DNA from 3 places in the Sorangium sp. So ce128 genome. Region 3 is predicted to be linked to each of the others. Evidence: riboswitches for the same ligand, from Rfam matches in the RefSeq annotation. Region 3 holds a riboswitch; each other region holds the start of a gene.
The links. Region 3 has a riboswitch for cobalamin ahead of WME82_RS21430 (TonB-dependent receptor domain-containing protein). Riboswitches for the same ligand answer to the same signal wherever they lie in the genome.
Positions count from the first base shown of each region.

Region 1: another riboswitch for cobalamin. It lies ahead of WME82_RS01265 (energy-coupling factor ABC transporter permease); the one in region 3 lies ahead of WME82_RS21430 (TonB-dependent receptor domain-containing protein).
Region 2: another riboswitch for cobalamin. It lies ahead of WME82_RS05080 (TonB-dependent receptor); the one in region 3 lies ahead of WME82_RS21430 (TonB-dependent receptor domain-containing protein).

Region 1 is NZ_CP150313.1:315,908-325,435, forward strand. Features, by position in the region: gene WME82_RS01230 (cobalt-precorrin-5B (C(1))-methyltransferase) at 1-751, opposite strand, end outside; gene WME82_RS01235 (FAD-dependent oxidoreductase) at 769-1,506, opposite strand; gene WME82_RS01240 (DUF3209 family protein) at 1,576-1,950, opposite strand; gene WME82_RS01245 (CbiX/SirB N-terminal domain-containing protein) at 1,974-3,161, opposite strand; gene WME82_RS01250 (energy-coupling factor ABC transporter ATP-binding protein) at 3,137-3,958, opposite strand; gene WME82_RS01255 (CbiQ family ECF transporter T component) at 3,955-4,704, opposite strand; gene WME82_RS01260 (hypothetical protein) at 4,694-5,035, opposite strand; gene WME82_RS01265 (energy-coupling factor ABC transporter permease) at 5,032-5,745, opposite strand; cobalamin riboswitch at 5,844-6,051, opposite strand; gene WME82_RS01270 (enoyl-CoA hydratase/isomerase family protein) at 6,958-7,785, opposite strand; gene WME82_RS01275 (3-hydroxyacyl-CoA dehydrogenase family protein) at 8,390-9,280, opposite strand.
Region 2 is NZ_CP150313.1:1,322,803-1,332,330, forward strand. Features, by position in the region: gene WME82_RS05065 (LysR family transcriptional regulator) at 1-519, shown strand, start outside; gene WME82_RS05070 (hypothetical protein) at 507-1,001, opposite strand; gene typA (translational GTPase TypA) at 1,092-2,978, opposite strand; cobalamin riboswitch at 3,129-3,336, shown strand; gene WME82_RS05080 (TonB-dependent receptor) at 3,575-5,776, shown strand; gene WME82_RS05085 (hypothetical protein) at 5,790-6,284, opposite strand; gene WME82_RS05090 (hybrid sensor histidine kinase/response regulator) at 6,743-8,647, shown strand; gene WME82_RS05095 (DNA-directed RNA polymerase) at 8,809-9,504, shown strand.
Region 3 is NZ_CP150313.1:5,609,957-5,619,484, forward strand. Features, by position in the region: gene WME82_RS21410 (helix-turn-helix domain-containing protein) at 1-1,105, opposite strand, end outside; gene WME82_RS21415 (prolyl hydroxylase family protein) at 1,229-1,804, shown strand; gene WME82_RS21420 (NAD-dependent protein deacetylase) at 1,839-2,705, opposite strand; gene WME82_RS21425 (YncE family protein) at 2,940-4,172, opposite strand; gene WME82_RS21430 (TonB-dependent receptor domain-containing protein) at 4,166-6,244, opposite strand; cobalamin riboswitch at 6,404-6,630, opposite strand; gene dhbC (isochorismate synthase DhbC) at 6,873-8,135, shown strand; gene WME82_RS21440 ((2,3-dihydroxybenzoyl)adenylate synthase) at 8,132-9,528, shown strand, end outside.

The DNA of each region.
Region 1 (9,528 bases), 5.3 Mb from region 3:
GCCGCGCGGCGTGGCGGACCCCGGTGCCGATGAAGTCGCCCACCTGGATGAACGCCTCCTCCGGGAGCTCCGGGTAGAGCTTCATCGCGTACGCCTCGGATTTGCCGCCGGTCGTCAGCGCGAGCGCCGCGATGCCGCGCTCTGCGGCGACGTCGATCGCCTGCACGACGCTCGCGCGGAACGCGGCGGTCGAGTACGGCTTCACGATCCCGCTCGTCCCGAGGATGGAGATGCCGCCGATGAGCCCGAGCCGCGCGTTGATGGTCTGCTTCGCCATCTCCTCGCCCTGGGGGACGCTGAGGGTCACCGTGGCCCCGGCGAAGCCCGATCCCTCGAGCTCCTCGAGGACCATCTCGGTGATGTTCCGGCGCGGCACGGGGTTCACGGCCGGCGCGCCGACGGGCAGCCCGAGCCCCGGCTTGGTCACCACGGCGACCCCCGCGCCGCCGCGGATCTCGACGCCGGGCTCGAGGCGGAGCTCGACCTCGGCGACGAGCTCGGCGCCGTGGGTGCAGTCGGGATCGTCGCCGGCGTCCTTGATGACGCTGCACGTGGCGCGCGGCCCATCGCGATCGCAGCGCCTCAGCGGGAAGGTGACCTTCTGCCCGTTCGGCAGGGTGGTCTCGATGGCGTCGACCGCCGCGCCGCGCGCGAGCACGCGCGCCGCCGCCTTGGCCGCGGCGGCCGCGCACGCGCCCGTCGTGAACCCCTCGCGCTGCCCCTTCGGGTCTCTCGGCCGGACCTCTACCATCCAGGGATCCTGAACGATTACGAGGACTTCTTCATCGGGTTGTTGAAGAAGCTCTCCAGGAGCACGCTGCCCTCGGGCGCGCCGAGCGAGGCGAGCCGGTCGCGGAGCGGGTAGAGGATCGCGCCGTCGCCGGCGCAGAGCACGGCGTCGTGGGGCCCTGCCGCGAGCTCTCGCTCCACGAGGGCGCACGCGCGTGCCGGCCGCTCGGGGTGGCCGATCGGGGGGAGGTCGCGGGCGACCGCGAGGCGGACGGCGGCGGGGAGGCGCTCGCGGACGAACGGCTCGGAGGCGAAGGTCTCGCCCGGCTCGACGAGCCAGAGCAGGTCGAGCTGCGCCGCGCCGGCGGCGGCCGCGCTCCGGGCGATCCCGAGGGCGGCGGTGATGCCCGTATCGGTGGCGATCACGAGCGCGCGGCCGGAGAAGCCAGGCGCGAGCCGCAGCTTGCCCCAGGGTCCGCTGAACTCGAGCTCGGCGCCGACGGCGATGTCGTTGAGCACGTTCGAGCCCGGCCCGGCCCCGATGCGCTTCACCGCGATCTCGACCGTGCGCTGCTCGGCGTCGCTGGAGAGCAGCGAGTAGGCGCGCTTCGCGAGCCTGCCGCCGGGCAGGGTGACGCCGGTGTTGATGATCACGTACTGCCCGCCGGCGAAGCCGACCTCCGCGCCGTCGACGCGCTCGAGCCGGAGCAGCCGGGCGGCGTCGCCGAGCGGCGTTGCGTGGGCGATCCTGATCTTCGGGTTGCCTTGTGTTGCCATGACGTCGCTCCTGTCTCCGCGCGGTCGCAATCACGCGCCCCATGGCCGCTCCGGTGAGCGGCCCGCGCTTCACTCGGCCGGGTAGATCTCGTGCACGAAGTCGTGCATCTCCTCGAGCTCCCGGTAGAGCCGGCCGAGCCCGTCGACCTGGGCGCGCAGGTCGAGCTCGACCTGCTTCGTGAGGATGAGGAGCGAGCGCAGGTAAGGCAGCTTCGGGTCGCCGGCGGCGGTCTTCGCGACCTTCTCCTGGAGCTCCACGAGCGACCCCTCGAAGAGGCGCGAGAGGTTCTTCAGGTCCCCGGCGCGCAGCATCGCCGAGACCGGCCCGGGCTCGGCGGCCGCGGCGCCGAGCTCGGCGAGCTCGTGCGCGCGCTCGCCCGGGTCGTCGATCCCGAGGATGTTCATGAGCCCAAGGCGGAGCGCGGCGATCTCGTGACAGGCCATATCGGTTCTCTCCTATCCATCCTTCATTGCATGATGTCGTCGACGAGCCGGGCCACCAGCCGGTCGCCGAGCAGGTGCTCCTCGACGAGGTCCTTCGCGTCCTCCTCGCGGACGCCGCGGTACCAGACCCCGTCGGGGTAGACGGCGACCGTCGGCCCCTCGCCGCAGCGCCCCATGCACGACGTCCTCGTCACGCGGATCTGCTGCTGCTGGCCGGCCTGCTTCACGAGCCTGCGCACCGACTCGAGCAGCGCCAGGCTGCCGCGGTCCACGCAATCGGCGTTGCCGCAGACGAGCACGTGCTTGCGCAGCGAGCGGTGGGCGTGCGGGTGGTTCGACGCCTGCGTGTGCGTGAGCGTGTGGCGCACGCTGTAGAGCATCGCCTTGAGCCCGCCGACCTCCCGGGCGAGCCCCGGCAGCGCGGTGCGGTACATGCACGTGTCGCAGGGGAGCGGCGCCTCACCGGCGAACGCCTGGCGCGCGCGCTCGTCGATCAGGCCCTCGAGCGCGCTCGACCGGCCGAGGTGCGGCGCGAGCGACGCCCGGATCCACGGGTATGTCGACGAGAAGCGGTCGACCTGCTCGGCGAGCTTCGTCATGAGCCGCCCGGCGAAGAGGAAGTAGGGGACCACCACGACGCGCTCCGGCCGGTGCCGCGCGACCCGCTCCAGCGTCTCCTCGACCGAGGGCCGGGTGACGCCGATGAAGGTCGGCTCGACGAGCTGGAGCCCGCGGCCCTCGCCGATGAGGCGCGCCGTCTTGCAGAAATCGCCGTTCGCGTCGGGGTCGCTCGACCCGCGCCCCACGACGACGAGCGCCGACCGGGCCCGCGCGGCCGGGTCGGCCGGCAGCGCGGTCGCGGCGCGCTCGAACGCGATCTCCGCGAGCGCCGGGTGCACGCCGAGCGGCCGCGCCGCCGAGAAGCGCACGCCCGGGTGCGCGGCCCGCGCCCGCTCGAGAGCGAGGGGGATGTCGTTCTTCACGTGCCCCGCCGCGAACAGGAAGAGCGGCACGACCGCCACCCGCGACGCCCGCGCCGCGAGCGCCGCGAGCGCGTCGGCGAGGTGCGGCGTCGCGAGCTCGATGTAGCCGTGCTGCACGGCGATCTCGGGCCGCGCCGCGGCGTAATCGGCCACGATCGCCTCGAACTCGGCGTTCGACGCGGCGTCGCGGCTGCCGTGGCCGATCAGCAGGAGACCGTCGTCATGCACGCGAGCGCCTCCTCCAGGGTGAGCGGGAGGCCCGCGCCGCCCCGCGGCGGCGCAGGGCTCATCCGGGTCCAGAGCTCGGCGACCCACGGCCGCCGCACCCGCGCCCGCGCGAGGAGCTCCCCCCGCGCGAACACCTCCCGCGGCGGCCCGTCCGCGAGGACCTGACCGTCGCCGAGCAAGACCGCGCGCGAGGCGAAGAGCGGCACGAGATCCACCGCGTGTGTCGCGGTGACCAGCGTGGTCCCCTGCTGCTCGGAGAGCGCGCGCAGCGTCTGGCACAGGGCGAGCTCGCCCTCCGGGTCGAGCCCCGCGGTCGGCTCGTCGAGCAGCAGCACCCGCGGCCGCATCGCCAGCATCCCGGCGATGCACGCGCGCTTGCGCTCGCCGAAGCTCAGCGCCTCGATGGCCCGATCGGCGAGGTGGGCGATCTGCACGGCGGCGAGCGCCGCCTCGGCGCGGCGGCGCGCCTCGGGCGCGGGCAGGCCGAGGTTTCGCGGGCCGAACAGGACGTCGTCGAGGAGCGTCGCGCCGAGCAGCTGGTCGTCCGGGTCCTGGAGCACGAGCGCGGCGCCCGCGGCGACGGCGTCCGAGGGCGAGGCCACGCGGCGGCCCGCGATCTCGACGCCGCCGCCGGGCGCCGGGAGGAGCCCGACGAGCGTCCGGAGCAGCGCGGTCTTGCCGGCGCCGTTGCCGCCGAGCACCGCGACGGACTCGCCCTCGGCGACGTCGAGGCGCACGTCGCGCAGCACGGGCTCGCCGCGCCGGTAGCCGAGCCGGGGGGCGCGCAGCGCGATCATCCGGCCTCTCCCGCGGCGACGCTGAGCCCGAGGGTCGCGAGGGCGGCGGCGGCGAACGCGACGTTCGCGGCGGGCGCGCTCGTCCTTCGGTCGGCGACGGGGAGCTTCCCCTGGTAGCCGCGGAGCTGCATCGCGAGCGCGGCGCTCTCGGAGCGCTCCAGCGTCCGGAGCGCCACGACGCCCGCGACGGCGCCGGCCGAGCGCGCCGCAGCGCCGAGGCGCGTGAACCCACCGCGGAGCGCGGCGGCGCTCCACGCGCTGTCGGCCGCGCGCTGGAGCACGCCGGCGAAGCGCCGCGTCAGCGCGAGCAGCTCGACGAGGGCCGCGGGGACGCCGAGCCCGGCGAGCGCCGCCTCGATCTCGGCGGGCGCGGCGGCGCCGGCGAGCCACCGGAGCACCGCGGCCGCCGCGAGGACGCGCGCGCCGATGGCCACGGCGCGGCGGGCCCCCTCGGCCGTGATCGCGTCGGCCGGGAACGGCGCGCCGGGGAGGAGCGGCGCCCCCGGCGTGAGCGCGAGCGCGAGCGCCGCCGCGACCGCTCCGATCCACGCGGCGGGCGCGGCGGCGCGGAGGACGGCGCGCGCCGGCGTGCCCTGGAGGCGGAGGGCCGCGCACGCGAGGAGGAGCAGCGCGGCCGGCGTGACGGGCGAGCGCGCGCCCGCGGCGACGCAGCACGCCGCCACGGCGGCCCCGAGGCGGAGCCGGGCGTCCACGTCGCGGAGCCGCGCGGGCGGGTCAGTCCGCACGGAGGCCTTCGCCGACGGCCTTGCCCGCGGGCGCGCCCGCGCGCTCGACGAAGAGCACGCGCGAGAAATAGCCGAGGGCGAAGCCGGCGAGGAGCCCGGCCCAGAGGAACGCGAACAGCAGGAGGTCGCCCTCGAGGCCCGCGAACAGCGGCCCCGTGTCGTGGCGCCCTGCGTCCTCGGCGACGCGGCGCACCACGGCCTCGTCGACGCCGTCCCAGGACGCGTTGCCGCAGGCGGCGAGCCAGAATGAACCGGCGAGCTGGAGCGCTGCCGCGCACGCGCGCCGCGCGGGCGGCGCTGACAGCGGGCGCTGTCCGAGCCGCCGCGTCACGACACCCCCGGGGCGAGCCGGACGACCTGGAGTCGGTCCAGGATGTCGGGCCGCCGGGCGCGCAGGAAGGCGAGCGCCCCCGCGGTCATGACGCCCTCGAGCAGGCCGAGCGGGAGCTGGGTGGGGACGAAGGCGAGGGCGACGCCCGTGAACATGGACGTCACCGAGCCCTCGCCCGAGAGCCCGAGCGCGAGCGCGAGCGCCGTGGTGGCGTAGGTTGCCCAGTCCGACGTCACGCCCGCGAGGAAGCCCGCGACCCAGAGGTTCGCGCCGCAGCGCCGCGCGACATGGAAGGCGAAATATCCGGTGAAGGCGCCCGCGATGCCCATCGACGCGACGTCGGCGCCGAGCGTGGTGAGGCCGCCATGCGCGAGGAAGAGGGCCTGAATAAGGAGCGCCACCACGGTGACGAGGACGGTCATCCAGGGGCCGATGAGCACCGCCGCGAGCCCTGTGCCGCACGGGTGGGAGCAGGTCCCGGCGGTCGGCACCGGCACGGGCATGCACGAGATCGCGAAGACGGCGGCCGCGATGAGGCCGACGAACGGCTTGTAGAAGGCGTCCTGCTCGGTGCGGCGCCGGAGCAGGTGGAGGGCGATCGCGACGAAGGGCAGGGCGAGCGCGTTCCAGAAGGCGCACCAGCCGAGCGGCAGGACGCCTTCCGCGAGGTGCATCGCGGCCGCGGGCCGGGGCGCGAGGAGCGTCCCCAGGGACACGGCGGCGATCGACAATGCGCGGCCGTGAAGACCGATTTCGGCGCTCCGGGTGAAGTCCGCACCCGAACGCCACGAAGACGTGCGCAAGCTGCACCTCGTGGGAGGCTCGGGTAGGTCTCCCGGCTCATGGGTTCAGGGAGCTGATCGAGCTCCCAGCGCTGCGTCCACCTTCCCAGGCCTCTTCCAATGGGGCCCAGTGGTCTTCGGAGGCAGCTCCCCACTCACGGTGGCGGGACCGCGCCGGTTTTGCACCGGCTTCCCTGTTATGCCCCGGAGGGCACCCGAGGAATGGATTGTCAGGCCGGTGCTCGGTAATCCCGTTTCGTGCCCGGCGTCAAGGACGTCGCGCCCCGATCGTGGAGGAGGGTGCTCGGCGGTGATGCCTGCGCTGGTGGACACCCCGCCCTCGGGGGCGCTGCCGAGGCGCACGAGGCCATCGCTGCCGAGGCGCGTCGCGCGCCCGTCGGCGCCCCCCCCATCGAGCGGCCATGGGCGCCGACGAGCGATCGAGGCCCTGTCGTGCGGTGGCCCGAGGCCGAGAAATTGACCCAGACGCATCACGCGAAGAGTCGTCGAGCACACGTCTTGAATTATGTCCACCTTAGATAAAACCTGTTTACTTTGTCGCCGCGCGGTCGCAGCCCCCGTCTCGGTCTGGGCCCGCACGAGGGCCTCTCGTGCGCTTGAATACAGGAGCCGGCGCGTTCCTTCCGCAGTGTGCTTTGTTCGTCCTGGCTCTTTACTCGGGAGCAGGTGTCCGGTGTACGGCCTGCTGCCTCGTGGCCTCTCTTATTGAAGAGATGAGGGATTTCGTGTTCGCTCGTCTCGGAATGCGAGACGAACGCTGCGCTGGGCGCTGTCTCTGGTGGAGGGGTATGCCCGGCTCGAACGTGAATCCCCGCAGATCGGGTGTGTGTGGGTCGCGCGCCCGCCTGGCTGCCTTCGCGCCCGGAGCGCTCTGCTCGCTCGGCGTGCACGCGTTGCACTTTGTTATCGACAATGCGCCTGCGGATGCCACAATCTGACTACCGCATGCGCACCGGCGCGGACCCCCCAGCCCGGAGCGCATGCGGTCTTTCTTCTGCACCGTGGCGGACGTTCAAGACTCCGGCGCGGTTTCCCTGCCGCGGTCATTCTGGGCCCCCCTCCAGCGTGATGCGCGGTATTTTTTTGCCCTCGAGCGCGCGGTTCGCGTCTTCCGAGGTGTCACTTTCCGGTGAACGTGGCCTGCGATTTCGCCAGGAACGCTTTCATTCCGAGCTGTTGATCTTCGCTGCCGAAGAGCGCCGCGAATGCCTGGGCTTCCAGCTCGTTGGCGGCGGCGAGGTCGAGGCTCTCGCCGCGCAGGAGGACGCGCTTGGCGGCGGCGACGGCGAGCGGGCCGCGCGAGGCGATCTTGAGGGCGGTCTCGCGGGCGCGTGCGAGGAGCTCGGTCGCCGGGAAGACGGCGTTGACGAGCCCGATCGACAGCGCCTGCTGGGCGGTGATCATGTCACCTGAATAGACGAGCTCGCGCGCGCGTCCGGGCCCGACCCGTCGCAGCAGCCGCTGGGTCCCGCCGAACCCCGGGATGACGCCCAGGTTCACCTCGGGCTGGCCGAGTTTGGCGCCTTCGGCGGCGTAGATGAAGTCGCAGGCGAGGGCGAGCTCGCAGCCGCCGCCCAGCGCGAAGCCGTTGACGGCGGCGATCACGGGGAAGGGGGCAGTCTCGATGAGCTCGGCGAGCCGGTGGCCTGCGTCGGCGAACCGCTTCGCGGCGATGCTGTTCATGGTCGCCATCTCCGCGATGTCGGCGCCGGCGACGAACGCCTTGCCGGCGCCGGTCAGCACCGCCGCGCGGACCTCGTTGCCCTCGGCGGGCGCGAGGAGGTCGCGGAAGGCCGCGGTGAGCTCGCCGAGGACGGCGGGGTTCAGGGCGTTGAGTTTGTCGGGCCGCTGGATGGTCACGGTGGCGACGTGATCCGCGCGCTCGACGGCGACGAACTGGAGCGTACCGCGAGCAGGGGCCCCCGGCTGCTGTTCTTGAGCGGTCATGGAGCGTGGTTAGCAGCGCCCCGCGCCGGGGGGAAGCGCCTGCCGTGGGCCAGGGAAGGCGTCATTCCGTGTCCTCCCGATCCCGCTGTGTCGAGGCCGTTGCCGAGCCGACGAGCGAGCGATTTCCAAGCGAGCGATTTCCAGGCGAGCGATTTCCAGGCGAGCGATTTCCAGGCGAGCGATTTCCGGAGGAGTCGCGCGCCTGTTCCGGGACACGGCCCTTCGCTCGATCCGAACTCACCGCTTGAGTGCGGGTGTGCGCGACATGACGGTCCTGCCGCGAGCCCGCGTGCAATCGTGGGCAGTCGGGCAGACCGCCCGTCCTCCGAGCCGCACACCCGTGTTCGCCTCGCGCGGCTACCGTCGTCGCTCCCCCGTCATCATCCCCCTGGAGAGAGCCAGGGAGGGAGGGGGTGCCGCGCGGGGGGCCGGCGGGGTAGGGCCCCACGAACCCGAGCGCCGGCCTGCTCCGTGCGACGCCCTCCCGGATCGGCCCTGCCGCTCAGCCGGCCATGGCCCCCCAAAAGGCGCGAGTTCGTGGGAGGGGCCCCCGCCGGCCCCCCGCGCGGCGCCCCCTCCCTCCCTGGCTCCGTGGCAGCCTCCTCTACACCGCCCGTCCGCTCTTCTGCCCCTTCTCGTCGTACACGTAGAACCCCCGCCCGCTCTTCTTCCCGTACCACCCCGCAGCCACCAGGTTCCGGAGCAACGTGGCCGCCCGGTACTTCGAGTCCCCGAACTCCCGGTGCAGCACCTCCGCGATCGACAGCACCGTGTCGAGCCCGATCAGGTCCGCGAGCTCGAGCGGCCCCATCGGGTGGTTCAGCCCGAGCCGCGCCCCTGCGTCGATGTCCTCCGGCGTGGACAGCCCCTCCTGGAGCGCGAAGCACGCCTCGTTGAGGAAGGGGATCAGCATCCGGTTCACGATGAACCCGGGCTGGTCCTTCGAGGTGATCACCGTCTTGCCGAGCCCCACCGAGAGCGCCCGGACGGCCTCGTACGTCGCGTCCGACGTCTGGACCCCACGGACGAGCTCGACAAGCTTCATCAGCGGCACCGGGTTCATGAAGTGCATCCCGATGACCAGCTCAGGCCGGCCGGTCACCGCCCCGAGCCGCGTGATCGAGATCGACGACGTGTTCGACGCCAGGATCGCGCCCTTCGGCAGCGCCGCGTCGGCGAGCTTGAAGATCCCGCTCTTCACCTCGAAGCTCTCGGTCACCGCCTCCACGGCCAGGTCGACCCCGGCCAGGCCTGCCATCCCGTCGGCCACCGCGACGCGGCCGAGGAGCGCCTCCCGCGCCTCCGCGGCCAGCTTGCCCTTCTCCACCTGCTTCGCGAGAATGGCGGCGATCTGGGCCTTGCCCGACTCCGCCAGCGCCCTCGAGACGTCGCACAGGACCACCTCGAGGCCCGCGGCCGCGGCGACCTGGGCGATGCCTCGCCCCATCTGGCCCGCGCCGATCACCCCGAAGCGCTTGATCGTCGTAGCTTCCATGGCCGCGGTTGATAGCCGAAGCCGAGAGCGCGGTGAACCGCCCTCGCCCGCGGCCCGACGGCCCGCCCGCTCGGACGTCCACGCGCCACAGAAGCAGAAGCGCGCGAAAGCTCCGCCCGACCTTCCAGGCCCGCGGGGGCGAGGAACCTTGAAACCGTGTCGTCCGCCCGGCTATCTTCGCCCGGCCCGTGAACGGACCGGACCGAATTCGCGAGGTCCGCGGAGATACGATGAGCGTTGAGACGATT
Region 2 (9,528 bases), 4.3 Mb from region 3:
ATCGCCCTTCGCCCCGCCGCGTTCGAGCACCACGAGGTCTTCCAGCGCGAGGTCGCGCGGATCGGGTTCGGGCTCTATGCATCGGAGGCCTACCTCGCCGAGCGCGGCCCGCCGGACTGGGGCCGGCAGTGCGAGGGCCACACCCTCGTCACCATGAACGACGATCCTCCGGCGATCGCCGACCTGTCGTGGGTGCGCGCCGTCGCCGCGAAGGCCCGCGTCGCCGCGCGCACCAACGGCCGCGAGCCCCAGGCGACGATGGGGGCCGCCGGCGTCGGGCTCGTCTGCCTGCCCCGCTACCTCGGCGACGCGACCGCCGGCCTTTGCCTGCTCTCGCCGCCCTCGCCGCCGCCAGGGCGCAAGCTGTGGCTCGGGGTGCACCGCGATACGCGCGGGGTGCCGCGCGTGAAGGCGCTCGTCACGTTCGTCGCCGACGCCCTCGGGCCGCTCCGGAGCGCCCTCGACCCCGGCGCGCGGCCGCGCGCGTCAGGCGACGAGCGCCCCCGCTACCGGCCCTGATCGCGCTGGCACGCCCTGAGCTCCTCGAACTGCGCGTCACACGTCTGGGGCAGGAAATCGGTCGTGCACTCCCGAACGCGCCCGCTCAGGCAATCGAAGAGCGACGCGACCGACGGCGCGAGGAACTCGCAGGGGATCCGGTCCGCGGAGGCGACGGTCTCGCCCGCGCAGTCGAAGAAAGGGGCGGTCAGCGCGTTGCAGGGGCGCTGCTCGGAGAGCAGGTCGGCGCAGCGCTCGCTGCACCGGAGCTCCGGACACGTGACGCCGTCGAAGAGCGAGCAGAAGAAATCGCACGAGGCCCTCTGCTCTTCGATGGAGGGCCCGCCGGAGCTCGCCGATTGCGACCCCACGGCCGCGCCGGCGCCCCCGGCGCCGTCGGAGCTCCCGGGGAGCCCGTCGACGACGACGGCCCCGCCGCAAGCGCCCGCCCCCGAGAGCGCGACGAGCGAAGCCAGGAAAGCGAAGAGCAGCGGCGTTCTCATCAGGGCATCCTATCGCGCGGCAGGCACGGCAGGGGCGCGCGTCGGGCGCATCGGGCGCGCGTCAGGCGCGCGTCGGGCGTCCGATGCCGCTCACTCCACCGCCTGCGATTGCTCGATCGCGTCCTCGCGGCGCTCCCGGCGGTTGCACGCGAGCACCTTCTTGCGGACGCGCACCGCGTCGGGCGTGACCTCGACGAGCTCGTCGCCGTCGATCCACTCCATCGCCGTCTCGATCGTGAGCAGCCGCGGGCTGGCCAGGAGGACGTTCTCGTCCTTGCCGTGGTTGCGCACGTTCGACAGCTTCTTCTCCTTGATGACGTTGACGTCGGTGTCGTTCGGCCGGTTGTGCTCGCCGATGATCATCCCCTCGTAGACCTCGACGCCGGGGACGATGAAGAACATGCCGCGCGGCTGCAGGTGGTGCAGCGCGTACGGGGTCGCCACGCCGACGCGATCGGCGACGATGGCGCCGGTCGGGCGGCGCATCATCGGGCCGCCCCAGGGCGCCCAGCCGTCGAACATCGTGTTGAGCAGGCCCGTCCCGCGCGTCGCCGTCAGGAACTCGCCGCGGAAGCCGATGAGCCCGCGCGACGGCACCCGGAACTCGAGGCGGGCGCGGCCGAAGCCGGGGTTCGTCATCTTCACCATCCGGCCGCGCCGGGAGCTGAGGCGCTCGGTCACGATGCCGACGTAGGTGTCCGGCACGTCCACGACCACGAGCTCGAGCGGCTCCATCACCTCGCCGTCGATCTCGCGCGTCACCACCTCGGGGTTCGAGAGCTGCATCTCGTACCCCTCGCGCCGCATCGTCTCCACGAGGATCGCCAGCTGGAGCTCGCCGCGGCCGAGCACCACGAACGTGTCGGGCACCTCCGTCGGCTCCACCCGGATCGCGAGGTTCTTCATCGCCTCGCGCTCGAGCCGCTCCTTCAGGTGACGGCTCGTGAGGTACTTCGACTGCTTGCACTTGCCGGCGAAGGTCGACGTGTTGACGCCGATCTTCATCTTGATCGTCGGCTCCTCGACGACGATGCGCGGCAGCGCCTCGGGGTGCGCCGGATCCGTGATCGTATCGCCGATCGTGACCGCGTCGAGCCCGGCGATCGCGATCACCTCGCCCGCGACGGCGCTCTCGACCGCGACGCGCTTCAGCCCCTCGTAGGCGTAGAGCATCTTCACGTAGCCGCGCGACTGGCCGCCCTCGCCGAGGAGCGCGACGTCGGCGCCGGACCGGGCGGTGCCGCGGACCACGCGGCCGACCGCGAGCCGGCCCACGTAATCGTCGTGGGTCGTGTTGCAGACGATGACCTGGAGCGGACCGTCGGGGTCGCCGGAGGGGCCGGGGACCCGCTCGAGGATGGTCTCGAAGAGCGGCTCGAGGTCCTTCGCCTCGTGCTCGAGCTCGCGCTTCGCCTGGCCGAGCTTCGCCACGGCGTAGAGCGTCGAGAAGTCCATCTGCGCGTCGCTCGCCTCGAGGTCACAGAAGAGGTCGAACACCTCGGAGAGCACCTCGTGGGCGCGCGCGTCGCTCCGGTCGATCTTGTTGATGACCACGATGACCGGGAAGCCGCGCTGGAGGCACTTCGAGAGCACGAAGCGCGTCTGCGGCAGCGGGCCCTCGGCGGCGTCGACGAGGAGGAGCGCCCCGTCGGCCATCATGAGCGTGCGCTCGACCTCGCCGCCGAAGTCGGAGTGGCCGGGCGTGTCGACGATGTTGATCTTGACCCCGCGGTACCGGATGCTCGTGTTCTTCGCGAGGATGGTGATGCCGCGCTCCCGCTCGAGGTCGTTCGAGTCCATGACGCGCTCGGCCACGACCTCGTTCTCTCGGAAGGCGCCCGACTGGCGGAGCATGTGATCGACGAGGGTCGTCTTCCCGTGGTCGACGTGGGCGACGATGGCGATGTTGCGGAGATCGTTACGGGGCATATACGGCGGCGGCCGTGTAGCACGCGACCCACGGAGGAGCGAGCCCATCCTCGCTAGAGCCCGAACGTTCGGCCTGCACGGCAGGCCCGCGTCGAGGCGCTCGGATGGAGAGCGCGAGGCGCGCGCATGGCGCGAGAGCGGCGCGCGTCGAGCGGGCGAGCGGAGCGGTAGCGATTGACAGCCGAAGGCGCACGGCCATAGGGTGCGCGCCGTGCTGGTGCCCGGGCGTTCGCCTGGGCCGAAGAGGGAACCCGGTGAAACTCCGGGGCTGCCCCGCAGCGGTAAGCGAGAACGACCTCCACCCCAAGCACTGGCCCGACGAGGGCTGGGAAGCGGTGGACAGTAGGGAGCCGGTCAGACCGGAGCGCTCGCGAGCCCGAAGACCTGCCAGCGCCCGGCGGCGGGAGACATCCGGCGCCGGTTCGACCTGGGAGCCTCGAGGGAGGCGGTGAGGTCCGAGCCGGTGCAGCTCTGCCTCTGCCACGTCCCGGATACCGAACCGCCCCCCGCGTCGCCTTCCGGTCGCCCGCGGGGGCGAGAGGTCGGTCCAGCGCACCGTGCGATGGCCAGCCATTTCGTCCTCGCGGAGCTCGACGCGAGCGGCCCGACGCCGCTCCGCGCGATTGCGGCGAAGGAGGACACGAATGCTGCGCGAGACGGTCACGACGAGCGACGGGCACCGCCATCCATTTCATCTGCTCGCCGCGTTATCCATGGTGCTGGCCGCCGCGCGGCCCGCGCGCGCCGAGGGCGACACCCCCGGGTCGCCCGCTGCCCCGCCGGAGGCCGCCGCTGCAGAGCCCACCGGCGAGGGCGCGCCCGCTGGCGACGCCGCGATCGAGGTCACGATCCAGGCGGAGAAGCCGGGCAGCGAGGCCGCGTCGCGCGTCTCCGTCGGACACCGGGAGCTCGAGCTCCGGCCGAGGCTCCGGCCGGGCGACATCCTCGAGTCGGTCCCCGGGCTCTTCGCCGTGCAGCACGCGGGCGGCGGCAAGGCGAACCAGTACTTCCTCCGCGGATTCGACGCGGATCACGGGACCGACGTCGCCTTCTTCGTCGACGGCGTGCCCGTCAACATGGTCAGCCACGGCCACGGGCACGGCTTCACCGATCTCTACTTCATGATCCCGGAGCTCGTGACAGGGCTCGACGGGTACAAGGGGCCTTATTACGCGAGCATCGGCGACTTCGGTACGGCGGGCGCCGTCAACCTGCGCTTCGCCGAGAAGCTCGAGGAGAGCTACGCGCAGGTCAGCCTGGGGCAGTACGGTATCCAGCGCGGCCTCGTCCTCGCCTCGCCGGATCTCGGCGACGCGTGGCGCGCGGTGGCCGCGGCGGAGATCTACCGGAACGACGGGCCGTTCCTGAGCCCGGAGCGGCTCGAGCGCTTCAACGTGTACCTGCGGGCCACGCACGATCTCGACAACACCGGGAAGATCCAGATGACCTGGATGTCGTATGGATCGACCTGGCACGGCTCCGGCCAGATCCCCGCGCGCGCCGTGTGCGGCGAGGGCGAGCAGGGCGGGTTGAACCCGCCGCCGTCGGCGTTCGGACAGCCGTGCATCGACCATTTCGGCGCCGTGGATCCGACCGAGGGCGGGGCGACCGAGCGGCACATGGCGTCCGTCGCGTACTCGACCGCGTGGCGGGACGCCGATCTGAGCGCGCTGGCCTACCTCGTCCGCTACCGCTTCACGCTGTACTCGAACTTCACCTTCTTCAGCGAGGACCCCGTCCACGGCGACCAGATCGAGCAGAACGACGACCGCACGGTCGGCGGCGCCGATCTCCGCTTCCGCAGGCAATACGAGCTCGGCGGGGCGAGGTTCACGACCTCGCTCGGCGCGCAGATCCGCGCGGACGCGATCGACAAGTCCCTCCACCACGACGAGGCGCGCGAGCGGATCGAGGAGAAGAGCAGGACCCACGTCGATGAGAGCCAGATCGGCGTCTACGTCGAGCAGGACGCCCGGCTCCGGCGCTGGCTCCGCGTCGTGCTCGGGGCGCGCGCGCAGTGGATCGACGTCAACGTGGACGATCCGGGCGAGGACCTCGAGGCGGCGGGGAACAGGTCGAGCGGCGCCCGGGGACAGATGCAGCTGCTCCCGAAGCTCACGGCGATCGTGTCGCCCGTCGAGGGGGTCGATCTCTTCGCCCACTTCGGGCGGGGCTTCCACTCGAACGACGCGCAGGGCGTGGTGCTGGGGCAGGGGGCGGCGACGCTGATCACGCCCGCGACGGGCTACGAGGTCGGCCTGCGGGTCGCGCCCTTGCGCGGGCTGTCGCTGAGCGGGGCCGCGTTCCTGCTCGACCTGGACTCGGAGCTGGTCTGGAGCGGCGACGCGGGCGCGACCGAAGCGTCGGGGCAGACGCGGCGCTACGGGATCGAGATCGGCGGGCGCTACCGGCTCGGGAGCTGGCTCTTCGCGGACGTGGACGCGACCTTCACCCGCGCGCGCTTCCGCGAGAACGCCGGCAACGCGAGCGCGGTCGCCCTCGCGCCGACCCAGACGCTGACCGCGGGCGTCGGCGTCCGCCCGACGCTCGGCGCGTTCACGCCGTTCGCGGCGCTGCGGGTCAAGGCGATCGGCGCTCGGCCCGCGACCGAGGACGAGTCGCTCACCGCCGAGGGGTTCACGGTCGTCGACGCCAACGCCGGGCTGCGGTGGAAGAACGTCGAGGTGGCCGTGGACATCCAGAACCTCTTCGACACGACGTGGCGCGAGGTCCAGTTCGCGAGCGAGTCGCGGCTGCAGTACGAGCCGGCCGCGGTCACCGGGATCCACTACTCGCCGGGGTGGCCGTTCACCGCGATCGGGCGGGCGACGCTGTACTGGGAGTAGGCGCAGCGCCGGCTCATGTCCGGCGGAGGTCCTCGCGCAGCGCGTCGAGCGATGCCCGGAACGCGGCTTCGCTCACGGCGGCGCCCGTCGCCAGGGGCAGGAGCTCTGCGAACATCTGCCAGGCTTCCCGGATGTCACATACCCTGTGCGGATAACGCTGACGGGCAATGAGCGTGAGCCCTGTCACGACGCTGCGAACCATCGCCGCCTGGAACCCCGAGCCCTCGAAGACGACCGCTGAGCACCTGATGGTTGCGCTCGCCTCCGCGAGGAAGCTCGCGATCGCCCTGCGCGCGGGCGCCGACGGCAACGACGCCCCGCTCTCGACGAGGGTGAGCAGCCCTATGCCGCGCGGGTGCTTCTTCGCGAACTCCGCGCACGCGTCGCTCAGGTGGCGCGCGGCCTCCTCGGTCGTCTCGCGGCGCCAGATGACGCAGAAGATCTGGTGCCAGGAAGTCAGGACATAGTCCGGTTGTCTGGTGACCAGGTGCCAGGGGTCAGGATGCATGATCGTGCTCGTTCTGGAGCGGTCGCAGCGGAGATGCTCGCGGGGGCCTCAGGGTACACCGGCCAGGGTACACCGGCGTCTCTTTCCCCGCGACACGCACGCACACCAACTCGAGCGTGAGCCACCGGGCGTCGATAACGGATCCGCGCCGCGCGCTCTCGGCGCTGATGGGCAAGACAGTACCGGTGCCGTCGAGGTTGGGTGGCTCGCACTGGCCACGTTCGATGGCGCCACAATCGATGAGTCCGTCTTGACAGTCTCGAACCGCTCCAGCGGGTAGCCGTGGCCCTGCGCGGCCGCCGGCGGGCGCTCTCGACGCCGGCCCACGCGGCAATTGCTGTGCTCGTCACTCGCGGCTGCCGGCCGCCACGATGACCGCTCGCAGACGCGGAGAGCAGGACGGGAACGGAGAGCCTCGCCGCGTGGCAAACGTGTACCCATGCTGTAGGCTGTGCCGCATGGATCCGACGGGGCTCGGCGCCGATCTGCAATTCCGCATGCTGATCGAAGGGGTGAAGGACTACGCCATCTTCATGCTGGACACCGAGGGGCGCGTGATCACGTGGAACGCCGGCGCCGAGCAGATCAAAGGATACTCCGCGCAAGAGGTGATCGGTTCGCACTTCTCGCGCTTCTATCCGGCCGAGGCGATCGAGCGGAAGTGGCCACAGACAGAGCTCGCCGAAGCGCGGCGCGTAGGCCGCTTCGAGGACGAAGGCTGGCGCGTGCGCAAGGACGGCTCGATGTTCTGGGCGAACGTCATCATCACGGCCCTCCACGGCCCCGACGGCGAGCTGCGCGGCTTCTCCAAGATCACGCGCGATCTGACCGAGCGCAAGCGCCAGGAAGAGTCGCTGCGGCAGAGCGAGGAGCGCTTCCGCACGCTGGTCGAAGGCGTGAAGGATTACGCCATCTTCATGCTCGACCCCGAGGGCAGGGTGGCCACGTGGAACGCCGGCGCGGAGCGGATCAAGGGATATTCCGCGCGAGAGGTGATCGGCACGCATTTCTCGCGCTTCTATCCGGCCGAGGCGATCGAGCGCGGCCGGCCAGAGACGGTGCTCGCCGCCGCGCGGCGCGAAGGCAGCTTCGAGGACGAAGGCTGGCGCGTGCGCAAGGACGGCTCGATGTTCTGGGCGAGCGTCCTCGTCACGGCCATCCGTGGTCCGGGCGGCGAGCTGCGCGGCTTCTCCAAGATCACGCGCGATCTGAGCGAGCGCAAGCGCCTGGAGCAGATGGAGTCCAACGCGCGCCAGATGGAGGAATTCGTGGCGATGCTGGCGCACGAGCTGCGCAATCCGCTGGCGCCGATCGCCAACGCGACCAGCGTCCTCAAGCTCGAAGGCCAGGACAACGCCCAGGTCGTCTGGGCAGCCGGCCTGATGGAACGGCAGCTCGGTCAGCTCGTGCGGCTCGTCGACGACCTGCTCGACGTGAGCCGCATCACGCGCGGCAAGATCGCCCTGGAGTCCAAGCGGATCGACCTCGCCGACGTGGTGACGCGCGCGGCGGAAGCGTCCCGGACCTGGATCGACGCGCGCGAGCAGACCCTGGAGCTGCAGCTGCCCGCCGAGCCGCTCGCCATCGTCCCGGGCGACCTGGCGCGGCTCACGCAGGTGGTGAGCAACCTGCTGCACAACGCGGCGAAGTTCACGCCGCCGCGCGGCGCGATCCGGGTCACCGTGGAGGCGGACGACGCGCACGCGATCCTCCGTATCCGCGACAACGGCGTGGGGATATCGCCCGAGCTGCTGCCGCAGGTGTTCGATCTGTTCACGCAGGGGGAGCGCGGCCTCGATCGCGTCGAGGGCGGGCTCGGCCTCGGATTGACGATCGTGCGCCGGCTGGTCGAGCTGCACGGCGGGACGGTCCAGGCGCTCAGCGAGGGGCCCGGCGGCGGCAGCGAGTTCATCGTGCGATTGCCGCGGCTGACGCGCCCCCTCGCGCCGCCGACGGTGGGCGCGCCCGCAACGAAAGCCGGGCGCAAGCTGCGCATCCTCGTCGTCGACGACAACCACGACTCGGCCGAGAGCATGGCGCTGCTGCTCAAGCGCATGGGCAACGACGTGCACGCCGTGTTCGACGGCCCTTCAGCGCTCGAGCTCGCGGCGCAGCTCCAGCCCGACGTCGTGCTGCTCGATATCGGCATGCCGGGCATGACAGGGATTGACGTCGCGCGCGCGCTGCGTCGCACTCCCGGCCTCGCGGGCCTATCGCTGTTCGCGATGACCGGTTACGGCCAGGAATCGGACCGCCGCATGACCCGGGAGGCCGGGTTCGACGTGCACCTGGTCAAGCCGATCCGCGCGGAGGTGCTGAAACAGCACCTGGCGGACATCGCCAATCGTCCTGGAGCCGGCTGAGCGCCTCATCCCGTCGCGCGCCCCGGAGGCGGCGGCGACTCCGCCGTTGCGTCGCCAGGCACCCTCGCGGCGGGCGGCTCGCTGTAAGCTGCGTCCGGCCGCCCCGTTGCGAAGAGGTGCGCCGCGGCGATCTCGCCGGGGCCTCCTCAACGAGGGCTTCCATGCCGTTCTCCGTCCACACGACCCACGCCGCGGCGCGCTGGCGCCTGTCCACGGCGTCCGCCCCGCTCTTCCTGGCGCTCCTTTCGCTCCTCCTCCTGGGCTGCGGCCCCCGCCTCGTCCCGTTCACGCACGAGCTCCGGGTGCAGCGCGACCTGAGCGACAGCGACGTGAAGAACCTGCAATTTTACGTTTCGCACCCGATCGCGCTGCGCCGCGAGCTCACGGCCGAGAGCTCGCAGGTGACGAGCAGCCACAAGCTCCTGCTCGTCTCCGGGAAGGTCATCGAGGAGGTCGTCGTCGAGGAGCGCACGCCCGGCGTGGTGGTCGCCGCTCGCGGCGGCGCCCTGTCGGTGAGCTTCGAGCCCGGCGCGTCGCTCACGTTCTCCGCAGGCCCCGAGCTCTTCGGGCCCGCGCCGCCCGCGCCGTCGTTCCCGGGCTTCGCGACCCCGCCCGATCCGTTCCCCGGCAACACGGAGCCGCTCCTGGCCAGCCCGAGCGCGGCCGGCGACGGCAGCGGCCCCGGCGGCAACTACTGGCTCGCGGCCGGGCCCGGCCGCGAGATCCGTTACCAGGGCAAGGTGTTCTCGGTGATCGAGGACAGCCTGCGGGCGCACCTCCTGATCGACGCCGACGCGCTCGAGGAGGTCGTCGAGCGGCGCACCGTCCTCCCGGGCGTGCGCCTCCCCGCCCGCTGACGCGCGGAGGCGCGCCCCGCCGCG
Region 3 (9,528 bases):
CGAGCAGCGCGCCGAGGGCGCCGTCATCGCCGCGGATGCCCCAGCGGCGCAGGAGCGACGCAGCGTCGCCCTCGCAGAGCGGCTCGGGCCGGATCGTCGCGAGCCCGCCCTCGGCCCAGGCGGACAGATCCGCGAGCTCGAAGCGCGACGTGACGAGCGCCCGCGCGCCGCCGAGCCCGGACGCGATCGCGCAGAGCAGCCGCCGGAGGAGCGCGTCGTGGAGCTCGCCGTGCGCGCGCCCTGCGCCCCCCTCGGCCTGCACGGTCTCGAGCCCGTCGAGCACGAGCAGGTGCGGCGGCCCCTGCCCCAGCGCCGCCTTCAGCCGCGCGAGCTGCTCTCCGGGCGCCGCCTGAGGCCGCGGCGCCGCCGGGCCCGAGGCGCCCGCGCCCGGCGCGAAGTAGGCCGCCGCCTGATCGAGGAACGCCTCGGTCCTGGGGTCGTCGTAGAAGCTCCAGACGAGCACCCCACCGGGCCGCGGGGCGTCGCCGAGCCCCTGGAGGAAGCGCTCGGCGATCGCGGTCTTGCCCGCCCCGCCGACGCCGAGGAGCGCGATCACCCGGGGGCGCGGCGGCGAGCCGTCGGCCCACGCGGCGAGCCGATCGAGGATCTCCGCGCGCCCGACGAAGTGCCGCGCTCGCTGGAGCGTGTGCGCGTGCAGCGGGCACCATGCCGGGGCGGCTCCCTGCGACGGCGCGGGCGCGCCGGCCGGCGCCTTCTCCGCTGCCTCCTCGTCGGGCGCCTCACCCGCCCCGGCGGGCGCCTCCGCGGCCCGGCTCGGCGCACCCGCTTCCTCTGCGGCGGGATCCGCCGCCGGCGCGGCTTCGGCCTCGGCCTCGACGACGAGCAGCTCCGCCTCGACGAGGCCGAGCTCGGCGCCGAGCCGCTCGATGATGCGCCGCCGGGACGGGCTCCGGACCGAGAAGCCGAGCCGCGGATCGTTGACGGCGCCCGACTCGTAGCGGCGGTAGGTCCGCACGTCGACGCCGATCGACGCGGCGACCTGCTCCTGCGTCAGGTCGAGGTCGAGCCGCGTCCGCTGGAGGAGCGTGTGGTTGAAGCGGACCGCGGGCTCCGCGCCGCGGCCCGCCCTGGAGACCCGTGCCATCGGTGCGAGCGCTCGATCATCGGCGATGCGGCGCTCTCCTGTCCACCGCGCTGCCCGGTCCTGCCCGGTCCTGCCCGGATCCCGCCCTTCCGGATCCGGTCCGCCCGGACCCACGCTTCACGCATGAGCACCTTGCACGCCGAACGGACCGCCCAGTGCACCGACTACACCGACGATCTCCGCATCTTCACGGTGACGAACGTCCTGTCGCCCGAGGAGTGCGAGGGCTTCATCGCGCTCGCCGAGGCGCGAGGCTTCGAGCAGGCGCCGATCGGGGGCAGCGAGGTGATCAACCTCGAGGTGCGCAAGAACGGCCGCGTCATGATCGACGATCCGGACCTCGCCGCGAGCCTCTGGGAGCGGCTCGCGCCCTGGACGCCGCCGAGCTTCGGCCTCCATCGCGCCGTCGGGCTGAACGAGCGCTTCCGCTACTATCGCTACACCGAGGGCGAATATTTCAACTGGCACGGCGACGGGTCGTTCGTGCGATCCGGCGGCGAGCGGAGCCTGTTCACCGCGATGATCTACCTGAACGACGACTTCGAGGGCGGCACGACCGATTTCTGGGGCGGCCGGAGCATCGCCCCGCGGCGCGGGATGGCGCTCCTGTTCGAGCACCGCCGGCTCCACCGCGGCGCCGCCGTGACACGGGGGAGCAAGTACGTCCTCCGCAGCGACGTGATGTACCGGCGCGGGTGATGCCAGCGCCGCGCGTGCGCCGGCGCTCGGCGCCTCAGCGGGGCGCCGCGGTGGCGCCGGCGCCGAGCGCCTCGGCGAGGCGCGGCAGCACCTCGCCGGCCCGGGCCTCGATCTTCAGCGCGCCGAGCTCCTCGCCGCGCGCGGAGCCGAGGTTGATCATGGCGATCGGGGTGCCTCGCTGCGCGGCGCGCAGCACGAAGCGGTAGCCCGAGAAGACCGCCAGCGACGAGCCGACGACGAGGAGCGCGTCCGCCGCGTCCACGAGCGCGAACGCCGCGTCGACGATCGGCCGGGCCACGTTCTCGCCGAAGAAGACGACGCGCGGCTTGAGCGGCCCATCGCAGCGGAGGCACGGCGGCGCACGGAAGCCCGCCACGTGCTCGGCAGGCAGGTCGGCGTCGCCGTCGGGGGCGAGGTCGGCCGCGAGGCCCAGCCAGCCGGGGTTCTGGGCGAGGAGCCGCTCCTGGAGGGCGGCGCGCCGCTCCATCGCGCCGCACGCGAGGCAGGCGACCTCGGAGAGCGTCCCGTGCAGCTCGATGACGCGACGGCTGCCCGCGGCCTGGTGGAGGCCGTCGACGTTCTGCGTGATGAGGCCCTCGAGCTGCCCCGCGTGCTCGAGCCGCGCGAGGGCGCGGTGGGCGGGGTTCGGCTCGGCCCTGGAGAACCGCTCCCAGCCGATCACGGCGCGCGCCCAGTAGCGCTGCCGGATCTCGGCCGAGCGGGAGAACTCCCGCCCCTGGATCGGGTTCCGCGCGCGGCGCCGCGTCTCGGGCCCTCGATAATCGGGGATGCCGGACTCGGTGCTGCACCCCGCGCCCGTCAGCGCCACGATCCGCCTGCCGCGCAGGAGCGCGACGAGGTCGTCGAGCGGATCGGCCGGACGCGCTTCGCTGAGCGGCATATGCCCGGGTTGTGGCCCGCCACGGCGCGCACCGCCAGCGTCCACCGCGCAATCATGCAAACGAGCTCACCACAACATCTCGCTTGACCGGCCCACCGCACCACCACACGTGGTGTCCCATGTGGGCGCCTCGGGCTTCAGCCCGGGGCTCAACAGCGAACTCGGTGTGGATCCGGGGCCGGTCAGCGAGAACGATCTCCACGACGTCAACCGACGTACCGCCCGCGGGGCCGATCAGAGCCCGCCGATCCCTCGCGGCGGGAGCCCGATCTCGGTGTCGACGGTCGCGTCCTCCAGCGGCTCGAGCGCGCCGTTCGCCGCCACCTTCCAGCGCCGGAGCTTGCTCCTCTCCGCGTCGCTCAGCAGGCAGACATCGCCGCAGCCGGGCGAGCAGTGGACGCCGCCGAAGGCGTAGGACTGGGTCGCCTCGGCGAGCGTCGTGACCTCGCCCGTGGCGATGCTCACGGAGAAGGCGCGGTCCCCGGCGGACGCGCCGCCCGCGTAGGCCGTCCCGAGGAGGACGTCCTCGGAGGCGAAGGCGAGCGTCGGCTGGACGGCGGCGCCGAGCGCCCTGGCCACGCCGAGCCGCTCGATCTCCTCCGGGGGCGAGGTGCGAGCGTCGTAGATCACGATGTCGCTCGTCGCCGGGTCGTACTCCATCGCCTCGGCGTCGAAGCGGCTCGAGCAGGCGACCGCCAGCCGCTCTCCCGAGGGCGACACGGCGAGACGCCCGCAGCCGTAGAGCCCCTGCACGTCGACCGTCCATGTGACGGCGCCCTGCTCCGGCGAGACGCCCACGAAGCGCCCTTCGCCCGCGGTCGAGAGGTCCGCGGCGAGCCGGCCGAGGGCCACGACCACCTCGTCACCGACGCGCGCCATCCCCGACGGGCGCGGCAGGAGCCCCTCTTCCTCCTCCGGCAGGGCGATGCGCCCGACGATGGAGTACTCCTTCGTGTCGACGATCAGGAGATCGCCGCCCTCGTCGAACGGCTCCACGCCCGGGCTCGGGTTGCTCCCGTAGCGCGACACGAGCGCGCGGTCCGCGCCCACCTCGATGTAGTCCTGAGGGTTCGACTCGAACCCCTGCCCGACCGGGAGCTGCGCGAGGACCTCGGCGGTCTCGAGATCCATCCAGGTGATCACGTTCGTGCCGAACCGATCGAGCAGGACCACGCGGCCGGACGGCGGCGCCGCCCCCGGGACATCGACGTCGCCGGACAGCGCGAGGCTGAGCCCCGGCTTCGCCGCGCCGCTCGACACGAAGGAGGGCGACAGGGTGGTCCCGTCGAGCGCCGACACAGCGATGTTCGTCGACTGGTAGTCGCTCGTCACGATGACGACGCCGCTCTCACACGCGTCGCCGTCGCCGCCGCCGTGGACGCCGCCCGTCGACGGCGGCGGCGAATCCACGTTGCACCCGAGGATCGGAATCGAGATCGCGAACGCAAACAGTCTGATCTTCACCATGTTGACTCCAGTGTGAAAAACACGCTCCGTCCCGGGAGCGGAAACCCGACGACATCCGTACGCCGCGCGTCCAGGAGGTCCGCGACGCGGCCTCTCACCGCGAGGTGCCCGCCGAGCCACCTCGCCTCCGCGTCGAGGTCGAGGGTCGCTTGCTCCGCGATCACGCCGAGCCCGGCGGGATCGGCGTACCGGCTCGACTGGTACACGGCCCGGATCTCGCCCGACGCGCCCGAGAACACGGCGCCGCCCGGGCGCTTCCACTCGGCGTGCAGGCGCGGCGCGACGACGAGGCGCGAGCGGAACGGGAGGAGGTCGTTCCTCGTCGTCCGCCCCGGCGTCGTGTCCCGCGGATCGAGCAGCGTCGCCGCGATCTCGGCGCGGAGGAACCGGGTCACCTCGACCCCGGCCAAGAGCTCCGCGCCCACGACGCGGGCGCGGCCGACGTTGTACGGGTTCACGTAGCCCTGGCCGGAGCGCTCGTACGCGACGAGCCCGGAGACCGCGCTCCCGAACGCGAACACGTCGATGAAGGCGCCGCGCAGCACGGCGCCGCGCCCCGTCTGCGCCCGGATCCCGGCCTCGATCGTGGCGCCCGACTCCGGCGCGAGCTCCGCGTTGCCGTGGACGACGCCGGAGACGCCGTACACCTCGCCGAGCGTCGGGACGCGGACGTAGCGGCCCACGGTCGCGAGGAGCCGGAGCCGGTCGCTCCCCGCCTCCACGCCGACCCGCCCGGTCGGGACGAGCACGTCGCAAGGGCGCTCGCGGTCCGCCCCGGTGGCGTGGCACTCCCCGCTCGCGAGGGCGTGCAGCGCGAGCCCCTCGCCGAGGCGCGCCTCCGCGCTGACGGCGCCGCGCGCGAACGAGCGCCGCGCCCGCGCGAGCGGTACGTCGTCCGGCGCGCGCGAGATGCCCTCGCGCGCGACCGAGAGCACGGGCCGCACCCGGAGCCGGTCGGCGAAGGAGAGCGTCGCCCCGAGCGTCTGCTCCAGGCGGCGGCCGGCGAGGCGGAGCTCCGGCGTGAGCAGCGCGAGCTCGAAGAGGGGATCATGGACCTCCGACCGCGCCTCGATGAACGAGGTGCGCGCCTCGAGCGTGTGCTGCGCCTCTCCGCCGAACGGCACCCGCGCCGCGACGGACGTCAGCGCGCGCCGCGACTCCCCCCGCGCCTCGCGGGACGGCAGGAGCGCGAGCCTCGGCACGCCCTGCTCGCGGCCGGTGCCGTTCGCGATCACGTCGACGATCGCGCCGCCCCCGAGCTCGACGCGCGCGAGCGCCCAGGCGTCGATCGTGCGCACGTCGGCGTTCTGCCGGCGTTCCAGGGTGTCGTCGCTCTCGTCGAAGAGCGTCCCGCCATCGTTGACGAACGCGTAGCGGTTCTCCGCGGCCTCCGCGCTCACCCCGACGATCGCGCTCACCGGGCCCGCGCTGGCGCCGGCGAACGCCCACCCGCGCCGCGCGCCGAGCGAGCCCGCCATGGCGCCCGCGCCGGCCGTCGTCCGGGAAGGCCGCCGCGGCTCGAAGAAGATCGCGCCGCCGGGGCCGAGGCGGTCGGCCTCGATGGGCGCGTGGCCGCGGTAGATCTCGATGCGCTCGATGAGCCAGAGGGGCACGAGGGAGAGATCCGCCGTCCCCACGACGTCGTCGTTCAGGCGGACGCCGGCGAGGTACACCGGCGTCTGCGTGGCGGTCGCTCCCCGGAGGGCCGCGGTCGCCGGCCCGCCGAAGCCGCCCGACTCGATGATGAGGACGCCCGGCTGCGTGCGGAGCACGTCCGCTGCTCCGAGCCCCGCGCCGGTGAGGCGCTCGCGGCCCAGCACCGACCCCGCGACGGACCTGTCCTTGGGCGGCGCGGGCGCGCGCATGCGATCCCCCTCGACGCGCACCTCCAGCGGGTCTGTCCCCGGTGGAGCGGCAGCGCGACCGCCCTCCTGCTCGGCCTCCGGCCTGCGCGGATCGTCGGCGCGGGCGGCCGGCAGGGCCGCCACGGCGCTGCAGGCGGCGAGCGAGAGCCAGCACGCCACGCCGGCGCTCCGGCGCCGCCGCGACCGACGATCCGAGGAATCAACCATTCACGCGCCGCCTGCCCGCGTCGACCCAGCGCTGCTCCGGGTGAGCTGAGAGCCGAAGCGAGGGGGCTGCGTGACGGGCCACGGCACCGCGCGCGAGCGTGGTGGTCCAGAGCCTGCGCGCCTTCCCCTCGAAGGCTCAGGTCAGCGCGCGCCAGAGCACCGGCGCGCGCACCTTCGGCAGGTCTTCGGACTCACGGGCGATGCGGCCGTCGCCGGTCGCTCTCCTACACATCACCGCTTCCCAGGCTGCTCTGGTGCATGCCCAGTGCTTCTTGGTGATGGTCGTTCCCGTTCACCGCTGCGGGGGCAGTCCCGGATTCTCACCGGGTTCCCTTTTCAGCTCGCCAGGGGATGGCCGGACGAGCACCGATGGCGGGGCGACTCGTCGCACCCGTCACGCAGGATGTCAACGCAGAAGCGAAGGCCCGGAGCGCCCCGTCCACCGGCCCACCGGCGACGCACACCCGAGACAGAACCGGGAGTCCCTTGACAGTCTTGCACGCGCGTGCCATGAGTTACTTGAAACTGATTTTCTTTATCAGTTATCAGAAACGAGCGGCCCGAGACCTGACGTCCAGCGCCCGATGATCCGAGCCCACGTGGCTCTCGACGCCCATCGGAGCTGAATGTGACGAGTTCCATCTCGATACCGGCCTCTGTCGGGCTGCCCGCGGTGAACGCAGGGCAGCTGTTGAAGCAATACACCCCTGAGTCGGCGTTCTTCTTCGCGTCGCCGACACGCACGCTCCTCGCGCAGGGCGTACACGACATGATCCTCGAGCCGAACGGCGCGGATCAGGGCGACCGCCTCGCGGACCGCGTCACGAGGGTGCTCGCGGCGGCGTCGAGGGCCGGCCAGGGCCTCCCCATGGTGGTCGGCGCGGTGCCGTTCAACAGCACGTCGCCGGCGCACCTCATCGTGCCGAGGGCGATCCAGAGCGCGGGCCCGCTCAACCACACGTCGGAATCGCCGCGGTCGCACCTGCCGATCACCATCCAGGAGCTGCGCCAGGTCCCCGAGCCCCGCGACTACGTGCGCGGCGTCGAGACGGCAGTGGGCCTGATGCGGTCCGAGGCGCTGAGCAAGGTGGTCCTCTCCAGGATGCTGGAGATGGTCCTGCGAGAGCCTGTCGATCTCCGCCTCGTCCTCCAGCGCCTCTCGCAGCAGAACCGGAACGGCTACACCTTCGCCGCCAACCTCTCGGATCCGACCGCGGGGCTCTCCAGCGCGGAGCGCGGCGTCCCGACCTCGCGCGCGCGGACGCTCATCGGCGCGAGCCCGGAGCTGCTCCTGTCCCGCTCCGGGCTCCGGGTGATCGCCAATCCGCTCGCCGGCTCCGCGGTCCGCAGCCCGGACCCCGACGAGGACCGCCGGCGGGCGATCGCCCTGCTCGCGTCCGAGAAAGACCGGCACGAGCACGCGATCGTCGTCGACGCCGTCGCCGCCGCGCTCCGGCCGTTCTGCCGGCGCCTGAGCGTCCCCGACGAGCCTTCGCTCACGCAGACCCCGACGCTGTGGCACCTGTCGAGCCGGCTCACGGGGGAGCTGCGCGATCTCTCGATCTCCTCGATGAAGCTGGCCACCGCGCTGCACCCGACCCCCGCGGTGTGCGGATACCCCACGGACCGCGCCCGCGACGCCATCGAGGCGATCGAGCGGTTCGATCGCGGGTTCTTCACGGGGCTCGTGGGCTGGTCCGACGCGAGCGGCGACGGCGAGTGGGCGGTCGTCATCCGCTGCGCCGACGTCGCCGGCCGGGCGCTCCGCCTCTATGCCGGGGCCGGGATCGTCATCGGTTCGAACGGCGAGCACGAGCTCGCCGAGACCACCGCCAAGCTCGGGACCATGCTGAACGCGCTCGGCCTCAACCAGGCGCCGGAGATGGCATGAGCGCTCCGGAGGAGAGCCGGCAGGCGCCCGCGCAGGCGCGGCCGCAGGCGCTCGACGGCTGGACTCCGTGGCCGGCCGAGATGGCCGATCTCTACCGGCGCGCCGGCTACTGGCGCGGCGAGACCTTCGGGCGCCTGCTCCGCGAGCGGGCCGCGCGGCACCCGGATCGGATCGCGCTCGTCAGCGGCGATCGCCGGCTGAGCTACGGTGAGCTCGATCGGCGCGCCGATCGCCTCGCCGCGGGCCTGCTGCACCTCGGGCTCCGGCCGGGGGATCGCGTCGTCGTCCAGCTCCCGAACATCGCGGAGTTCTTCGAGGTGTGCTTCGCGCTGTTCCGGCTCGGGGCGCTCCCCGTGCTGGCCCTGCCCGCGCACCGGCGCGCCGAGATCGCGGTTTTCTGCGAGCACACCGAGGCGGTCGCGTACGTCATCGCCGACCGGGACGGCGGGTTCGATTACCGCGCGCTGGCGAGCCAGATCCGGCGCGACGTCAGGACCTTGCGGCACGTGCTCGTGGCCGGCGATCCGGGCGAGCACACCGCGCTCTCCGGCCTGGACCGGGAGCCCGTCGAGCTCCCGGAGCCCGCCGCGGGGGACGTCGCCTTCTTCCAGCTGTCCGGCGGGAGCACCGGCGTACCGAAGCTCATCCCGCGGACGCACGACGACTACCTCTACAGCGTGCGGGCCAGCGCGGAGATCTGCGGGCTCGACGAGGGCAGCGTTTACCTCGCCGTCCTCCCCGTCGCGCACAACTTCACGCTCAGCTCACCCGGGAGCCTGGGCGTGCTCCACGCCGGCGGCCGCGTGGTGCTCTGCCGCCGGCCCAGCCCGGACGAGGCGTTCCCGTGGATCGAGCGGGAGCGGGTCACGATGACCGCGCTCGTGCCGCCGCTGGCCTCGGTCTGGTTGGAAGCGGCCCGGACGGCGCGGCACGACCTGTCGAGCTTGAAGGTGCTCCAGGTGGGCGGCGCCAGGCTCCCCGCGGAGGTCGCGCGCCGCGTGGGGCCGACCCTGGGCTGCAAGGTGCAGCAGGTGTTCGGGATGGCGGAGGGGCTCGTCAACTACACCCGCCTCGAGGACCCCGACGCGATCGCGATCGAGACGCAGGGGCGGCCCATCTCGCCCCACGACGAGGTCCGCGTCGTGGACGACGACGACCGCGACGTCGAGCCCGGACAGGTCGGTCACCTGCTCACGCGAGGGCCCTACACGATCCGCGGGTATTACAGGGCCGACGCGCACAACGAGAAGGCGTTCACGCGCGACGGCTTCTACCGCACGGGCGATCTCGTGCGGCGGACCCGAGAGGGCTACCTCGTCGTGGAGGGCCGCGCCAAGGATCAGATCAACCGCGGCGGCGAGAAGATCGCGGCCGAGGAGGTCGAGAACCACGT